3 regions of the Vibrio syngnathi genome follow, and region 3 is predicted to be linked to each of the others. Evidence: riboswitches for the same ligand, from Rfam matches in the RefSeq annotation. Region 3 holds a riboswitch; each other region holds the start of a gene.
What was found. A riboswitch is a leader RNA that binds a small molecule or an ion and turns the genes downstream of it on or off. The one in region 3 is predicted to bind thiamine pyrophosphate.
Positions count from the first base shown of each region.

Region 1: another riboswitch for thiamine pyrophosphate. It lies ahead of thiD (bifunctional hydroxymethylpyrimidine kinase/phosphomethylpyrimidine kinase); the one in region 3 lies ahead of thiB (thiamine ABC transporter substrate binding subunit).
Region 2: another riboswitch for thiamine pyrophosphate. It lies ahead of thiC (phosphomethylpyrimidine synthase ThiC); the one in region 3 lies ahead of thiB (thiamine ABC transporter substrate binding subunit).

Region 1 is NZ_CP017917.1:1,126,640-1,131,608, reverse strand. Features, by position in the region: gene K08M4_RS19805 (helix-turn-helix domain-containing protein) at 1-376, shown strand, start outside; gene K08M4_RS19800 (DMT family transporter) at 462-1,379, shown strand; TPP riboswitch at 1,478-1,589, shown strand; gene thiD (bifunctional hydroxymethylpyrimidine kinase/phosphomethylpyrimidine kinase) at 1,686-2,594, shown strand; gene K08M4_RS19790 (ABC transporter ATP-binding protein) at 2,584-3,363, shown strand; gene K08M4_RS19785 (ABC transporter permease) at 3,356-4,171, shown strand; gene K08M4_RS19780 (ABC transporter substrate-binding protein) at 4,306-4,969, shown strand, end outside.
Region 2 is NZ_CP017916.1:29,225-34,193, forward strand. Features, by position in the region: one part of gene K08M4_RS21895 (IS630 family transposase) at 7-582, opposite strand; one part of gene K08M4_RS21895 (IS630 family transposase) at 584-1,042, opposite strand; gene K08M4_RS00150 (multicopper oxidase family protein) at 1,259-2,641, shown strand; gene crcB (fluoride efflux transporter CrcB) at 2,742-3,125, shown strand; TPP riboswitch at 3,188-3,286, shown strand; gene thiC (phosphomethylpyrimidine synthase ThiC) at 3,416-4,969, shown strand, end outside.
Region 3 is NZ_CP017916.1:359,564-364,532, reverse strand. Features, by position in the region: gene thiP (thiamine/thiamine pyrophosphate ABC transporter permease ThiP) at 1-1,184, opposite strand, end outside; gene thiB (thiamine ABC transporter substrate binding subunit) at 1,298-2,290, opposite strand; TPP riboswitch at 2,344-2,463, opposite strand; gene K08M4_RS01755 (flavin prenyltransferase UbiX) at 2,507-3,130, opposite strand; gene mpl (UDP-N-acetylmuramate:L-alanyl-gamma-D-glutamyl-meso-diaminopimelate ligase) at 3,168-4,526, opposite strand; gene fbp (class 1 fructose-bisphosphatase) at 4,796-4,969, shown strand, end outside.

The sequences.
Region 1 (4,969 bases), on a different replicon from region 3:
GGATGTGTTTTCACTGCTCTTAGAGCAACAACAGGTCAGTAAGAGCGTCGACCCAAGAATCCGTGCGGTACAAAGGCTGATAGCGGATAATTACGCCCAACCTCTCTCTATATCTCAACTTGCAGAAACGGCCTGTTTGAGTCCCACTCAATTCAAAAAACGCTTCAAAGAGTGCCTGGGTATCAGCGCGCTTAAATACATCACTCGATATCGTATGGAGAAAGCGCAAGCCTTGTTAAGCCATACCGATTTACCGGTTCAGTTGATAGCCGAAAATGTGGGTTATAGTGATGTTTCTGCTTTCAGTCGTCGCTTCTCTCAGCACTTTGGAATGTCTCCAAGGGCGTTTCTAGGCTCAATGAAAGAGAGTCTTTAGAAACAATAATAGCGTCCTTTTGGCAAACTAACTTTTATCAATCTTCACTATTATCTATTTCAGAACTGAAAATTGGGTAATAGAAATGAATCTTGCCATCAATCGCGTTAACGAATTCCAAACGGGCACTTTAGCCATCTTGTTTGCTTCTATTTTATGGGGCACGACAGGCACCGCCGCAAGTTTTGCTCCTGATCTAAGCCCATTGGCGATTGGTGCTTTCTCTATGGGCGTCGGTGGTCTAATGCAAGCGGGCTTGGCGTATCGAGAAATCCTATTCGCTTTCGACAAACTTTTGCAGAACAAGAAGCTGTTGACAGTGAGCGCTTTGGCTTTGGCGATCTATCCTTTAGCTTTCTATTCTTCAATGAAATTATCAGGTGTGGCGATTGGTACCGTGGTTTCGATTGCTACCGCACCTTTCTTTTCCGCATTGCTAGAGTGTCTGATTAGCAAAAAGAATAATATCAACCGACGTTGGCTTACTAGCTTTGCGATTGGTGTGGTAGGTATTGGGTTGTTGGTGTTTTCAGAATCTTCATCGGCGAATGAATCCGGAGAGGATCTAAAGCTATTGGGCATTGCTTTAGGGTTGGTTGCTGGGTTGTGTTACGCCATTTATTCTTGGGCGACAAAAGCATTGATAGATAAAGGGATTAAGTCACAAGCGGCGATGGGCAGTATTTTTGGCCTCGGTGCGATGCTGTTGCTACCAACACTCTGGTTTACGGGTGATAACCTGTTCTCCTCGCAGATTAACGTATTAGTCATCAGTTATCTGACGTTAATCCCACAATGCTTGGGCTATATCGCGTTCAGTTTTGGTTTACGCCACGTGACCGCGAGTAGCGCCAATCTGCTGACTCTGTTTGAACCAGTAGTTGCAGCGGTGCTTGCCGTCTGCGTTGTCGGTGAGCTGATTCCCTTTACAGGTTGGCTAGGTATGTCTCTGATTGTGCTGTGCTTGTTTATACAGTCGAAGCCATCTAAAGGGACGTTATAAGTATTTGTTTTATAGAGCCTAATTGAAATTTATTCATGCGTAATTAGTATAATTGAATAAAATCAGTATCTCAGTTTTAAGAGTGCTGTTATTATCGCTATCAATAGTCGGGGGGCATATACCTTATTTGGTGTTTGCTGAGATCGTTAGTCGAGACCCGTTGAACCTGATTCAGTTAACACTGGCGTAGGGAACTATAAGCACTCGATCTACGTCTGCACCCATGAAAGCTTTCATGAGCCTAATGCGACTTCTCCTTCGATCGGTGTTCGTTCTCCTGCGTCTTGTAAGATAGTAGGAGCGACAATGACACACAGTTCTATTTCAAAAGATTTAACGCCAAAAGCCTCAACTCCAAAATCCTCAACACAGAAGCACTCTGCTGAAGACACGATTCGCACGAATACTCCGATTGTTTTAACCATCGCGGGTTCTGACAGTGGCGGCGGTGCCGGTATCCAAGCTGATATTAAAGCCATGTCTGCGACCGGTAGTTTCGCTTGTTCGGTGATTACCGCAATCACTTCCCAGAACACGCAAGGCGTTTCCGCCATTTTTCCTATTCCACTCGACCATGTCGCTAGCCAGTTAGATGCGGTTTTTACTGATCTCAATATCGTGGCAGTGAAAGTCGGCATGTTGGCCGATTCGCAAATCATCAAAGTCGTTGCAGACAAAATTAAGCAGTACCAACCTAAGCATCTTGTGATTGACCCTGTCATGGTCGCAACCAGTGGTGATCTGCTGTTAGAAAACTCGGCAATTACGACGCTAAAACAAGATCTGATTCCGCTGGCAGATATCATTACCCCTAATTTACCTGAAGGCGCAGCATTAACAGGCAAGCCGGTACCTGAAAGCGAAGCCGAAATGCAGGGCATGATTGAAGATTTACGCGCACTAGGTGCTAAAGCCGTTCTTCTCAAAGGCGGTCATTTAGAGAAAGATGAAAACAGTAACGATCTACTGATTCTCCCGACGACGTCTGCATTGATTAGCGCGAAGCGTTTCCCGACTAAAAACACTCACGGCACGGGCTGTACGCTTTCATCTGCCATTGCTTCTTTCTTGGCTCAGGGCAACACGCTGGCAGAAGCTGTTGACCTAGGCAAACAATACATTTCTCGCGCGATTGCTCATGCTGATGAGTTGCAAGTTGGTCAAGGTCATGGCCCGGTAAATCACTTCTTCGCTGGGCACGGTAATGTCCGTTAATACGATTGGCGTTCAACTCAGCAATGCCTCTTTACGTTATAACGACAGTGAGCACGCGACCTTGTCTGGGTTGTCGCTTAGCTTAAACGCAGGTAAGTGGACGGTATTGTTGGGTAGAAGTGGCTGCGGGAAAACCACGGTATTACGTTATCTGGCAGGCTTGTTGGACGACAAGGTAGAGTGGCAGGGCACATTGGCAACGTCCGATGAATTGCCTTTAACGGACCGCATCGCTTACATGGCGCAGCAAGATTTGTTACTGCCATGGTTGTCGGTTATCGACAATGTTTGCCTGAGTCATCGCTTTCAAAATTCCCCAGACAAGCATCAAAGCCAAGCATCCAATAAACAAGCTCAAACCAATCAAGCACTAGAGTTGTTAGCTGCGGTTGGTTTGGCTGATTATTCGAATGCGATGCCGGATCAGTTGTCTGGAGGCATGCGCCAGCGTGTCGCTTTGGCTCGAACCTTAATGCAAGACAAGCCAGTGGTGCTGATGGATGAGCCTTTCTCTGCGCTGGATGCGGTAACAAGACACAAGTTACAGAGCTTAGCGTGTGAACTGTTAAGAGATAAAACCGTTGTGTTGATTACTCATGACCCACAAGAAGCGGTGCGTTTGTCGGATAACCTGTATGTGTTGCAAGGCACGCCTGCGAGTGCTCACTCTTTATCTGTGCCTCACACGTCAACACCGCGAGTGCTAGATGGTGAATGTGCTGAGTTGCAACAAGCGATTTTAGAGCAGTTGGAGCGTGATTATGAATGATCTAACGCGAAGCGAAGCTGTGGCTCGTTCAAATAACACACAGATCACGACTAAGCGCCCTCGTCAGATGAATCCCGTTATGCGTTTGCTGATCAGCAGTGCTGTGATTCTCGGTTTATGGCAATTGGTGGTGGTTATCTTCGAGCTGCCTAGCTTCATTCTGCCAGCGCCTGCAGAAGTCTTTTTAAAACTTATTGAACGTTACGATGTGCTACTCAAACACACTTGGGTGACTGCGCAGGAGATCTTACTTGGTCTATTGCTCGGTTTATCCATGGGGCTGTTTTTCGCCCTGCAGATGTTGATGTTCGAACCGCTGAAACGCTGGTTGTTGCCTATCTTAATTGCTAGCCAAGCGATCCCTGTATTTGCGATTGCGCCAGTACTTATGCTTTGGCTTGGCTATGGCATCGCTTCAAAAGTGGTGATGGCGGCGATCATTATCTTCTTCCCTGTGACCACTTGCTGTTACGACGGTCTGCGTAATACACCGACAGGTTATCTTGATCTTGCTAAGACGATGGGTGCATCGAAATGGCAATTGCTCCGCTATATCCAATTGCTTGCTGCATTGCCAACATTGGCGTCTGGCATTCGTGTTGCTGTGGTGATTGCCCCAATTGGTGCAGTTGTCGGCGAGTGGGTCGGTTCGAGTGAAGGGCTAGGTTACTTAATGCTGCAAGCCAACGCGCGCATGATCATCAATGAGATGTTTGCGGCCTTGTTCATCTTGGCGGTGCTGTCCATCTCTCTCTATTTTGTCACCGATAAATTACTCAAAAAAGCTATCCCTTGGGAAAACCAGTGATGGCTTGGTCAATAAGATTTTGTTCGATAAATCTTAGTTCCACACTCTTTATCTAAACATAAATTTTACTAACGCAATATTGCTCAACTTAAGTTCTATACATAAGAATAGTATTCAAAAGGAAAGGTTTAACTGTGAAAAATACAAAATTATTAGGTGCAGTGGCACTGCTTGCTTCGCTAGTTTCAGGTCATGCATTGGCGGATTCTGAACAAAAGAAACTGACACTGATGTTGGATTGGTTTGTGAACCCGAACCACGGCCCAATTGTGATTGCTCAAGAGCGTGGCTATTTTGCTGACCAAGGCTTAGACATTGAAATTCAAGAGCCAGCAGACCCAAGCACGCCAGCAAAATTGGTTGCTGCCGGTAAAGTCGACCTCGCAGTCACTTACCAACCAAGTTTAACCATGGACGTGGCGGCAGGGTTGCCTCTGGTTCGTGCATCAACCCTTATTGCGACACCACTGAATACACTGATGGTGCTGGATAACGGCAAGAATGATTCGCTAGCGGATTTGAAAGGCAAGAAGATCGGTATCGCGATTGCAGGAAATGAAGAAGCGACCATTGGCACCATGCTAGCACAAGAAAATGTAGCGTTTACAGACGTGCAAACCATCAACGTTGGTTGGGCACTTTCATCTTCATTGGCATCGGGCAAGGTAGATGCCATTTGGGGTGGCTTACGTAACTTCGAAACTAACCAGTTAGCGCTTGAAGGCTTTAAAGCGAAGGCTTTCTTCCCAGAAGAGCACGGTGTGCCAGCTTACGATGAGCTTATCTTTGTTGCGAACG
Region 2 (4,969 bases), 330 kb from region 3:
GGAAAATTAACTGATCAGGTTTATCCAATCCCTTCTGCTCATTTTTGTGACACGATCTTTGCACTCAAGAAATTCATTCCAAGCGCGACAAACCTTGGAAACAATGTCGTTATAATCCGTGAAACTTTGATTCGCTAGATAATGTTGTCGCAACCAACTCCAAACTTGCTCTATAGGGTTAAGCTCTGGCGAGTAGGGAGGAAGCTTAATAGTACTGACGTTATTAAATTCTCTCGCAATATCATCGGTATGCCAGCCTGCACCATCCATTATAACGACAGCATGACGTCCTTTTTCTGTAGCCTTAGATATCAGCTCTAAGTGATTTGTCATTATGTCCTTGTTAACCCAAGGAACCACTATGGCTTCGCCAATTCCTCTTTCAGGGCATACCGAACCAAACAAATAAGCGTATTCAAATTGCTGTTGTTTTACCACGCGAGGCCTCGTTCCACGAGTCGCCCAAAGACGTGTCGTTGTGTTCTGCTGACCAAACCTAGCTTCATCTTGAAACCAGACATCAACACTCTCTAGCCCGATATGGCCGGGGATCTTAAGGATCGTTTCTATTTTGAATTTTTTTAAAATCGTCTTGGATTTGCTGTGATTGTTTAGGGTGTTTGGAGCGAGAAGTTATCCAAGAGAAGCCCATGTGGTCGAGGAGATAATAGATAGAATTAGGGTGGTAGTATTTATCAAAGTTTTTCACGATGTAGTCATGTATATCGCTCCCGACAAGGCGCCCGCCTGAAGGGGACTCTGCTTCTTTCTTAATGAATGCACTGAGTTGTTTTCGTTGTTCTGCATTGAGGTATGCAGGTCTGCCTGTGCGAGGTTTTTCTTGAAGCCCTTCCAATCCTTCTTCAAGAAATACTTGAACCCATTTGTTTACACTAGTTCGACTGACTTTAAGGTATTTGGCAATTTGAGTGCGCGAGTGACCTTCTTTGAAGTGGGCTAGTGCTAGCAAGCGAACCTTCATTTGAATGGTTTTTTGTTGGCTTGCTAGCTTTTTAAAATCAGTATTATTAAGGCTATCCATGACGATTTTCTGTAAGAGTTCGACGGCCTTAATTAGATCACATTTTTACTTTAATTGGTATTACCTACCTTGAATAGAATATTGTCTTAGAAATGTAAGTGCTTACTTATCTCAGTCTCTTTTATAATCAATTAACAACACAATCCACACTTCTTTATGAGAATTATTCTCAATATTTTGTTACATTTTGGTCGTTATTACTAAAAGGCAACAAATATGGATATCTCCCGTCGTAAGTTTATTCAATCATCTATCGCTATATCTGCACTCACTGTACTGCCCGCTTGCTCAATGAAACGGTCGACTGATGAGCAAGGAAAGTATGTTTATGACTTAACTGCTGAGCCTTCAACAGCTGAGTTAGTCGCGGGACTTGATACTAATGTTTTGGCCTTTAATGGACAGATCCCTGCTCCGACAATTCGATGTCGACAGGGTGAAAAGGTCACAATTCGTTTTACTAATAAGCTATCAGAGCCGACGACTATTCATTGGCACGGTCTAAGGATTCCTATCGGAATGGATGGAGTACCTTTCTTAAGCCAACCACCGATCATGCCTGGTGAAACATTCATTTATGAATTTACGCCACCAGATGCTGGTACGTTTTGGTATCACCCACATATGAACAGCGTTAAGCAGCTTGGTATGGGCTTGGTTGGTCTTATTATCGTAGAGGAGAGTATTCCAGTGCAGTTTGATGAAGAACACGCACTGATGCTTAAGCATTGGCACATCGATAAACAGGGTCAATGGAAAGACTTAATGATTCCACGACTAAGTGCTCGTATGGGTACTCCAGGAGAGTGGAGTAGCGTCAATGGTGTTCATGAACCTGTATACCAATTAAAGCAGCACGCAACGACTCGACTGCGTATCGCGAATGTCGATAATACGATCACTTATCCTATTGCTGTCGAAGGGGCTGAGGCATGGGTGATTGCCATTGATGGTAATCCTGTAAAGACGCCATATAAACTGACTCAACATAAAATCGGCCCAGGGATGCGCGTGGATATTGGACTGATAGCGCCCAAAGTAGGCGAGCGAGTTAATGTTCTTCAAATGAAGGGCCGCTTTCCTTTCTCTTTATGTGAGTTCGAGGTAGTAGATTCCCCCCTTACTGAAGGGCGTTTATTGCCATTGTTGCCTCTTAACCCTGTACCTAATCTAGATCTTGCTAATGCTGAAGAGATCGATTTTGTGTTCGAGTGGGAAGGTGCGGTATCACCAGTTTCTAAAGATGGGAAATCGATGCCTAAGTTTTGGCTTACTAATAAAAGAGCATGGGAAGGAATGAGCAAAGACAATATTCCTGAACCGTTGACGACTTTAGAGTTAGGTAAGACTTACATATTCGATCTAAAGAACGTCACCCAATACCATCACCCGATCCATATTCACGGTCATACATTCACTGTATTGGAACTTGATGGTAAAAAAATTCAAGAACCTTTCCATACCGATACCGTGCTACTTGGAAAAAACGGCCGAGCGAAAGCCGCATTTGTTGCAGACAACCCTGGCCGCTGGATGTACCACTGTCATGTTATAGAACACATGAAAACGGGTTTAATGGGATATATTGAAGTTAAGTGACACCTGTAACGTTTAATATTTGCGCATGCATTCTTAGTTTCTACCCTCGCTTTTATCGGTGGTAAAGCTAGAATATAGGGACTATTGTTTGGGAGGATTCATGGGTCAGTTATCTATTTTAGGTTTTATTGCCATTGGTGGCGCGTTTGGTGCTTGTTCACGTTACTTGATTTCAGAGTTATGCGTTGTGATGTTAGGACGTGGTTTTCCTTACGGTACGTTGACCGTTAACGTGATTGGTTCTTTGATTATGGGATTGCTCATCGCCGCGTTTGAAAACGAGATGGTCGCGACGGAACCGTGGAGGCAAATTATCGGTCTTGGTTTCCTAGGAGCACTGACTACATTTTCTACATTTTCGATGGATAACGTACTTCTTATGCAGCAGGGCGCTTTCTTTAAGATGGGACTCAATGTGCTACTCAACGTGGTACTCAGTATTTCAGCCGCATGGATCGGCTTCCAACTTTTGATAAAGTCTTAAAACTTTCTTATGATTTGTTAACAACTCGGCTTGGTTTATCCAAGCCGTTTTTATATACTCGATCGAACTTGTCGGAGTGCCATATGGCTGAGACCGTTAACTCGGGATCCGTTGAACCTGATCAGGCTAATACCTGCGAAGGGAACAAGAGTAGATATCTAACTAGAATCCTTCTAGAGATCTATCTCCAGATCACAACTGTATTTCTTACCGTGATCCCTCTTGTAGCATCTAATCCGTCAAGCATTTTTATCCCTATAAATAATGGCTAAAAGCCAAGGAAAAATGCTATGTCGACTCGTAAACAAGCAAGACTGGAAGCGAAGAATTTCATTGATTCTTTATCCGTACAACCCTATCCAAACTCAAAGAAAGCTTACATCCAAGGATCTCGAGAGGACATTCAAGTCCCTGTCCGAGAAATATCACTCGCTGATAGCCTTGTTGGTGGTAGCAAAAAAGAGCCTGTATTCGAACCTAATGTACCCATTCAAGTTTACGATACCTCAGGTGTTTATACAGACCCTACACATCAAATAGACCTGTATAGCGGTCTTCCTAAGTTGCGAGAGCAATGGATTGAAGAGCGTGGTGATACGGAACTGTTAGACGACGTAAGCTCTGTTTACACCAAAGAACGTTTAGAAGATGAAACTCTAGACGACCTTCGCTACGGCAACCTGCCTAGAATTCGTCGCGCGACAGACAACCAATGTGTTACTCAGCTGCACTATGCTCGTCAGGGTATTATCACACCTGAAATGGAGTACATTGCCATACGTGAGAACATGGGACGTCAGAAGTTCGCTGATGAGCAGCTTAACCATCAACATCCTGGCCATAACTTTGGTGCAAATCTGCCGAAAGAAATTACTCCTGAGTTCGTGCGTAAAGAGGTTGCTGAAGGTCGAGCTATTATCCCTTCAAACATCAACCACCCAGAATCAGAACCGATGATTATTGGTCGAAACTTCTTAGTGAAGGTGAACGCTAATATCGGTAACTCTTCAGTAAGCTCTTCGATTGAAGAAGAAGTTGAGAAGCTAGTATGGTCGACTCGCTGGGGTGGCGATACCGTGATGGACCTTTCTACTGGTCGTAATATTCACGAGACTCGCGAATGGATCCTACGTAATAGCCCAGTACCAATTGGTACGGTTCCTATGTATCAAGCGCTTGAAAAAGTGAATGGCGTTGCGGAAGACCTTAACTGGGAAGTGATGCGCGATACCTTGATTGAACAAGCAGAGCAGGGTGTTGATTACTTTACTATCCACGCAGGCTTATTGCTTCGCTACGTTCCTATGACCGCTAAACGTGTGACTGGTATTGTCTCTCGTGGCGGCTCCATCATCGCGAAATGGTGTCTTGCACATCACCAAGAGAGCTTCCTATATACACACTTCCGCGAGATCTGTGAGATCTGTGCGAAGTACGACGTTGCCCTGTCATTGGGTGATGGCCTACGCCCGGGTTCTATTGCAGATGCCAATGATGAGGCTCAATTCTCGGAGTTACGTACTTTAGGTGAGTTGACTAAGGTCGCTTGGGAATACGACGTGCAGGTGATCATTGAAGGCCCAGGACATGTGCCAATGCACCTAATCAAAGAGAACATGGACGAGCAGTTAGAACACTGCCATGAAGCGCCTTTTTATACTTTAGGTCCATTGACGACAGATATTGCCCCTGGTTACGACCATATTACCTCTGGTATTGGCGCGGCTATGATTGGTTGGTACGGTTGCGCGATGCTCTGTTATGTAACCCCTAAAGAACATTTAGGTTTGCCAAACAAAGAAGATGTAAAGACCGGCCTGATTACTTACAAGCTGGCTGCACAC
Region 3 (4,969 bases):
AAAACATCGGTGAATGAACGCAGTAATAAGAAGAGGCCCGTACTGATCACAAGCCCGGGAGTAACTAAGATAATAGTGCCAATCAGCTCGATTTTATCGGCTCGAAAATTCTTGTTCTGTAAACGCCATGCTCGACTAGTCAGCAGTATGGCGATACCAATACCAACAGCGATAACACTTGCTAATGACGCGACTTTAACCGAGGTCATTAACGCAGCCCAAAACGGCTCGCTGCTGAGCACAGTCAGTGCTTGTGAGTTAATACCACTGACGATAACCATGGCTAATGGCGGCAATACCAGCATTGAGACTACTATGATCCAAAAGCTATCCCAAGCTTTTGACCACCAGCTGTCCTTAACCAAATATTTCTCTTCCGACAGCTGACTGGCTGTCACGGAGATAGGCTTAGACAAGCGCTGAATACTCACCGCTAATACACCACACAGCAGCATTTGCCATATCGCGAGCAAGGCACCAGCCTGTAAGTCAAAGTCGAATTTAATCGCTTGATAAATAGCGAGTTCGATAGTGGTCGATTTCGGACCTCCACCTAGCGCCATCACGGTAGCAAAGCTAGTAAAGCACAACATGAAGACTAAGCCACACACATGAGGCAGTTGTTGTCTCAATCGCGGCCATTCTACCCATTTAAATTTATTCCAATGACTCATACCCAAATGAGCACAAAGCTTATGCTGCTCGGCAGGTACGGTATCTAAAGCTTGTAAAAGTAAACGGCTAGCATAAGGCAGGTTAAAGAAGACATGTGCGAGCAAAATACCATTCAACCCATAGATCGAGAATGGCAATTCAATATCGAAGTTCGCCAGAAATTTAGCTAACCAACCACTGTTACCATAAATAGCTAGCAAACCAAATACGCCAACTAATACGGGTAAAACCAAGGTCGAAGCAAACAGCCTTAACAACAAGGCCCGTCCAAAAAATTGTCTGCGACATAGAGCATGAGCAATAGGTATAGCAAAGCCAACACTCAGCATCGTTGAGAGTGTCGCTTGATAGAAACTGAATTTCGTTACATGCCAATAGTAAGGATCGGACCATACTTGGCTGATATCAAGAGAAGGGGCATTGCTAAGCAATGCCCCAACTGCTGAAACCACGAAGGCGGTAATGAGTATCGCAACCCAAACCCCGACCTTAGGTGTTTTCTTTATCATAAATTGATTTTTTACCGTAAATGGTTCACTCCAAACATAACGAATGAACCTTTAAATACAGAAAGCTAGTTTTTTAAAAGTACGTTAGAAAACTCATGTTCCTAAATAGTAAGTTAAAAAGTAAGTGCACTCTGCCATTCACGAATCCAAGGCTTACGCTTCTCGGCGATCTCTTCTGGTGTGAAGCTTAGCGCTTTCTGAGGAACCGTAAGTTGCTCGAACCCTTTTGGTAGCTCAACATCGGTCACTGGGTACATCCAGTTGCCAGTAGGCATCGCCGATTGGAACTCATCACTTAAGATAAATGCCATAAACTCATCGGCAAGCTTTTCGTTCTTGCTACCTTTAACCTTCGCTGCCACTTCCACTTGAGTGTAATGACCTTCTTCAAAGCTTGCAGCTGCGTACTTAGAATCACTTTCTGCAATGATGTGATAAGCCGGGGAAGTTGTGTAAGACAACACTAAATCAGACTCGCCCTCTAGGAACATAGAGTAAGCTTCAGACCAACCTTTAGTCACAGTCACAGTTTTCTGAGCAAGCTTCTTCCATGCTGCAGTTGCTTCATCACCGTAAACCGACTTCATCCATAGCATCATGCCTTGGCCTGGTGTTGATGTACGTGGATCTTGATAGATAACCTTAAGATCGTCACGTTGCTCAACCAGTTCTTTCAGGCTCTTTGGCGGGTTTGCTAGCTTCTCTTTGTTATAGATAAACGCAAAGTAACCAAAATCATAAGGAACAAAGGTACTGTCGTTCCAACCGTTAGGAAGCGTCACAGATGATGTATCAACACTGTGCTCAGCCAATAAGCCTGTAGATTTCGCTTCAGCCATGAGATTATTATCTAGGCCTAAAATGATGTCAGCTTTGCTGTTGCCACCTTCAAGACGTAAGCGGTTTAGAATAGACACTCCATCTTCTAACGCGACAAAATTCACATCACAACCACACTTTTCTTCGAATGCTTTTTCAACGGCAGGACGAGGGCCCCAATCCGCAGCAAAAGAGTCGTAAGTGTAAACCGTTAAGGTGTTGTCTGCAGCGAAGGCAGAAAAAGAGATGGCTGTAGTAACAGCAAGAGTTGTTAATGTTAATTTCACTGGACGCTCTCCATGGTCTGAGCGGCACAGGTTTGAGGGAGGAGAACGGTAGAGGTTGTTCCTAACTCAATTCCTACGCCAGCATTATCTGGTTCAGGTTTACGGGTCCCAAGCACTTGCTTGATCTCAGCTCGCATTCATTATTTGAATGGTTCGCTCCCCGATGAGTGTTCAGAATTGTAATTCGAATTTTAACAATAAGCTATCAAGTTTGGATCAATTACGTTGATCGTAACCCCAACGTGGCACTAAACCTTGCTCGATACCAAGGTGATCAAGAATACGTGCCACCATAAAGTCGACCAGGTCTTCAATCGACTTAGGTTGATGATAAAAACCCGGAGCTGCAGGCATAATCGTCACGCCCATGGTCGAGAGTTTGTGCATATTCTCTAAATGCAACGTAGAAAATGGCGTCTCACGAACCACCAACAACAACTGTCCTCGCTCTTTCATAACCACGTCTGCTGCACGCTCGATCAAGTTATCTGATAGGCCATGAGCAATTGATGCCAAGCTACCTGCAGAGCATGGACACACCACCATCTGCTTCGGTGCTGCTGAACCAGAGGCAACCGGTGAGAACCAATCATCTTTGCCACATACCACCAGCTTTTCTGGGGCGCAATCTAAATGCTTAACTAAAGCTTGTTTCGCAGCATCTGGCCCAGCAGGTAACTTAAGTTCATGCTCGGTCGCCAACACCACTCGCGCTGCCGACGATATCAGTAAATAGACCTGATAATCTGCCGCCAATAAGCATTCAAGTAAACGCAGTCCGTAAGGCGCACCAGATGCGCCAGTGAAAGCGAGGGTTATCGCTTTATCGTGTTTTGTCATGTTCTCAATTACTTCAAATTATAAGGTCTTGGTTCAGTTAGCCCTTGAGTGCCAACGCATCCAACAGTTTTTGATGAATGCCACCAAAGCCACCGTTACTCATTACCAAGATTTGGTCGTCCGCTTGTGCCTCTGAGACAATTCTAGCAACGAATGCATCCATGTCATCACTTACGTGCGCAGGTTGATGGCACGCATCGGCAACGTCTTGTACCGACCAATCAATGTTATCCGGTTGGAATAAGTAGGTAGAATCCGCCTGCTTGAGCGAGTCAGCCAAGGTTTCTTTGTGCACACCGCGCTTCATGGTGGCAGAACGAGGCTCTAAAACGGCAATGATTTTCTTTGTGTCGACCCTATTACGTAAGCCGCCCAGCGTAAGTTCAATCGCCGTTGGGTGATGTGCAAAATCGTCATAGACAGAAACACCAGCTACTTCGCCTTTAAACTCTAAGCGACGCTTGGTATTAATGAACGTCGCCAGTGATTCGCACCCTAAGTCAGGTGTCACACCAACATGTCTTGCCGCCGCAATCGCCATCAAAGCATTGCTTACGTTATGATCGCCAACTAAATCCCAGTCTACGATTCCAACACATTCACCTTGGAAGTACACCTCAAATTTGGAACCATCTTTAACTAACTTCTTGGCATCCCAATCACCAAGTTCACCACTCGACTCAGTTTCACTCCAGCAGCCACGAGATAACACATCTTGGATCGCGGTATCTTGCTTCGGTGAGAAAATACGACCATTGCTTGGCACTGTGCGAACCAAATGATGGAACTGTCGCTTGATTGCTTCAAGGTCATCGAAGATATCAGCATGATCGAATTCGAGGTTATTCATCACTAAGGTTCTTGGGTGGTAATGAACGAACTTAGACCGTTTGTCGAAAAAAGCACTGTCGTATTCGTCAGCTTCTACCACAAAGAACATGCTTTCACCAAGGCGAGCTGAAATACCAAAGTTACCCAATACCCCACCGACAAGGAAGCCCGGTGCATAGCCACAGTCTTCTAAGATCCAAGCCAGCATGCTCGATGTTGTTGTCTTGCCATGCGTTCCCGATACCGCCAGAACCCAACGGTCATGCAGTAAGAACTCTTGCAACCACTGCGGCCCTGATGTGTATCTAAGGTTGTTATCTAAGACATACTCAACACACGGGTTGCCACGGCTCATCGCATTGCCAATGACCACGAGATCAGGCCTTGGTTCTAACTGGCTTGGGTTAAACCCTTCAATAATTTCAATCCCTTGAGACTCCAATAAAGTGCTCATTGGTGGGTAAACATTCGCGTCACTACCGGTAACCTTGTGACCTAATTGACGAGCCAATACCGCAGCACCTCCCATGAAGGTGCCACAAATTCCTAAGATATGAATATGCATAAATTGCTTCCAAACGCTTGGCTAAATGAACCATGTCTAAATCAAACTACTGCACTCATTATCATTAAATGACGATTAAAAGCGAGTAGCAATGCAAAAGAAATTTAGTCGACATAGTAAGTGAGATCTGCGTCGCTTAGTTCATTACCATTAAAAAGATCTAACCTTTAGAATTTAACTAGGCGTCTAGGTGAATAAAGCCCAAGTAAGAGGCGAATCCTATAGTGCTCAAATTCCCCCTAATATTGAGAGAAGTTTAAGGAAATAACATGTCTGAGATGCGCACCCTTGGTGAGTTCATTGTTGAGAAACAGAGTGACTTCCCCCATGCAAGCGGTGATCTATCATCCCTTTTGTCATCAATTCGTCTTGCTGCGAAAATTGTTAACCGTGAAATCAACAAAGCAGGCCTTGTCGACATTACTGGCGCTGTTGGTACAGAC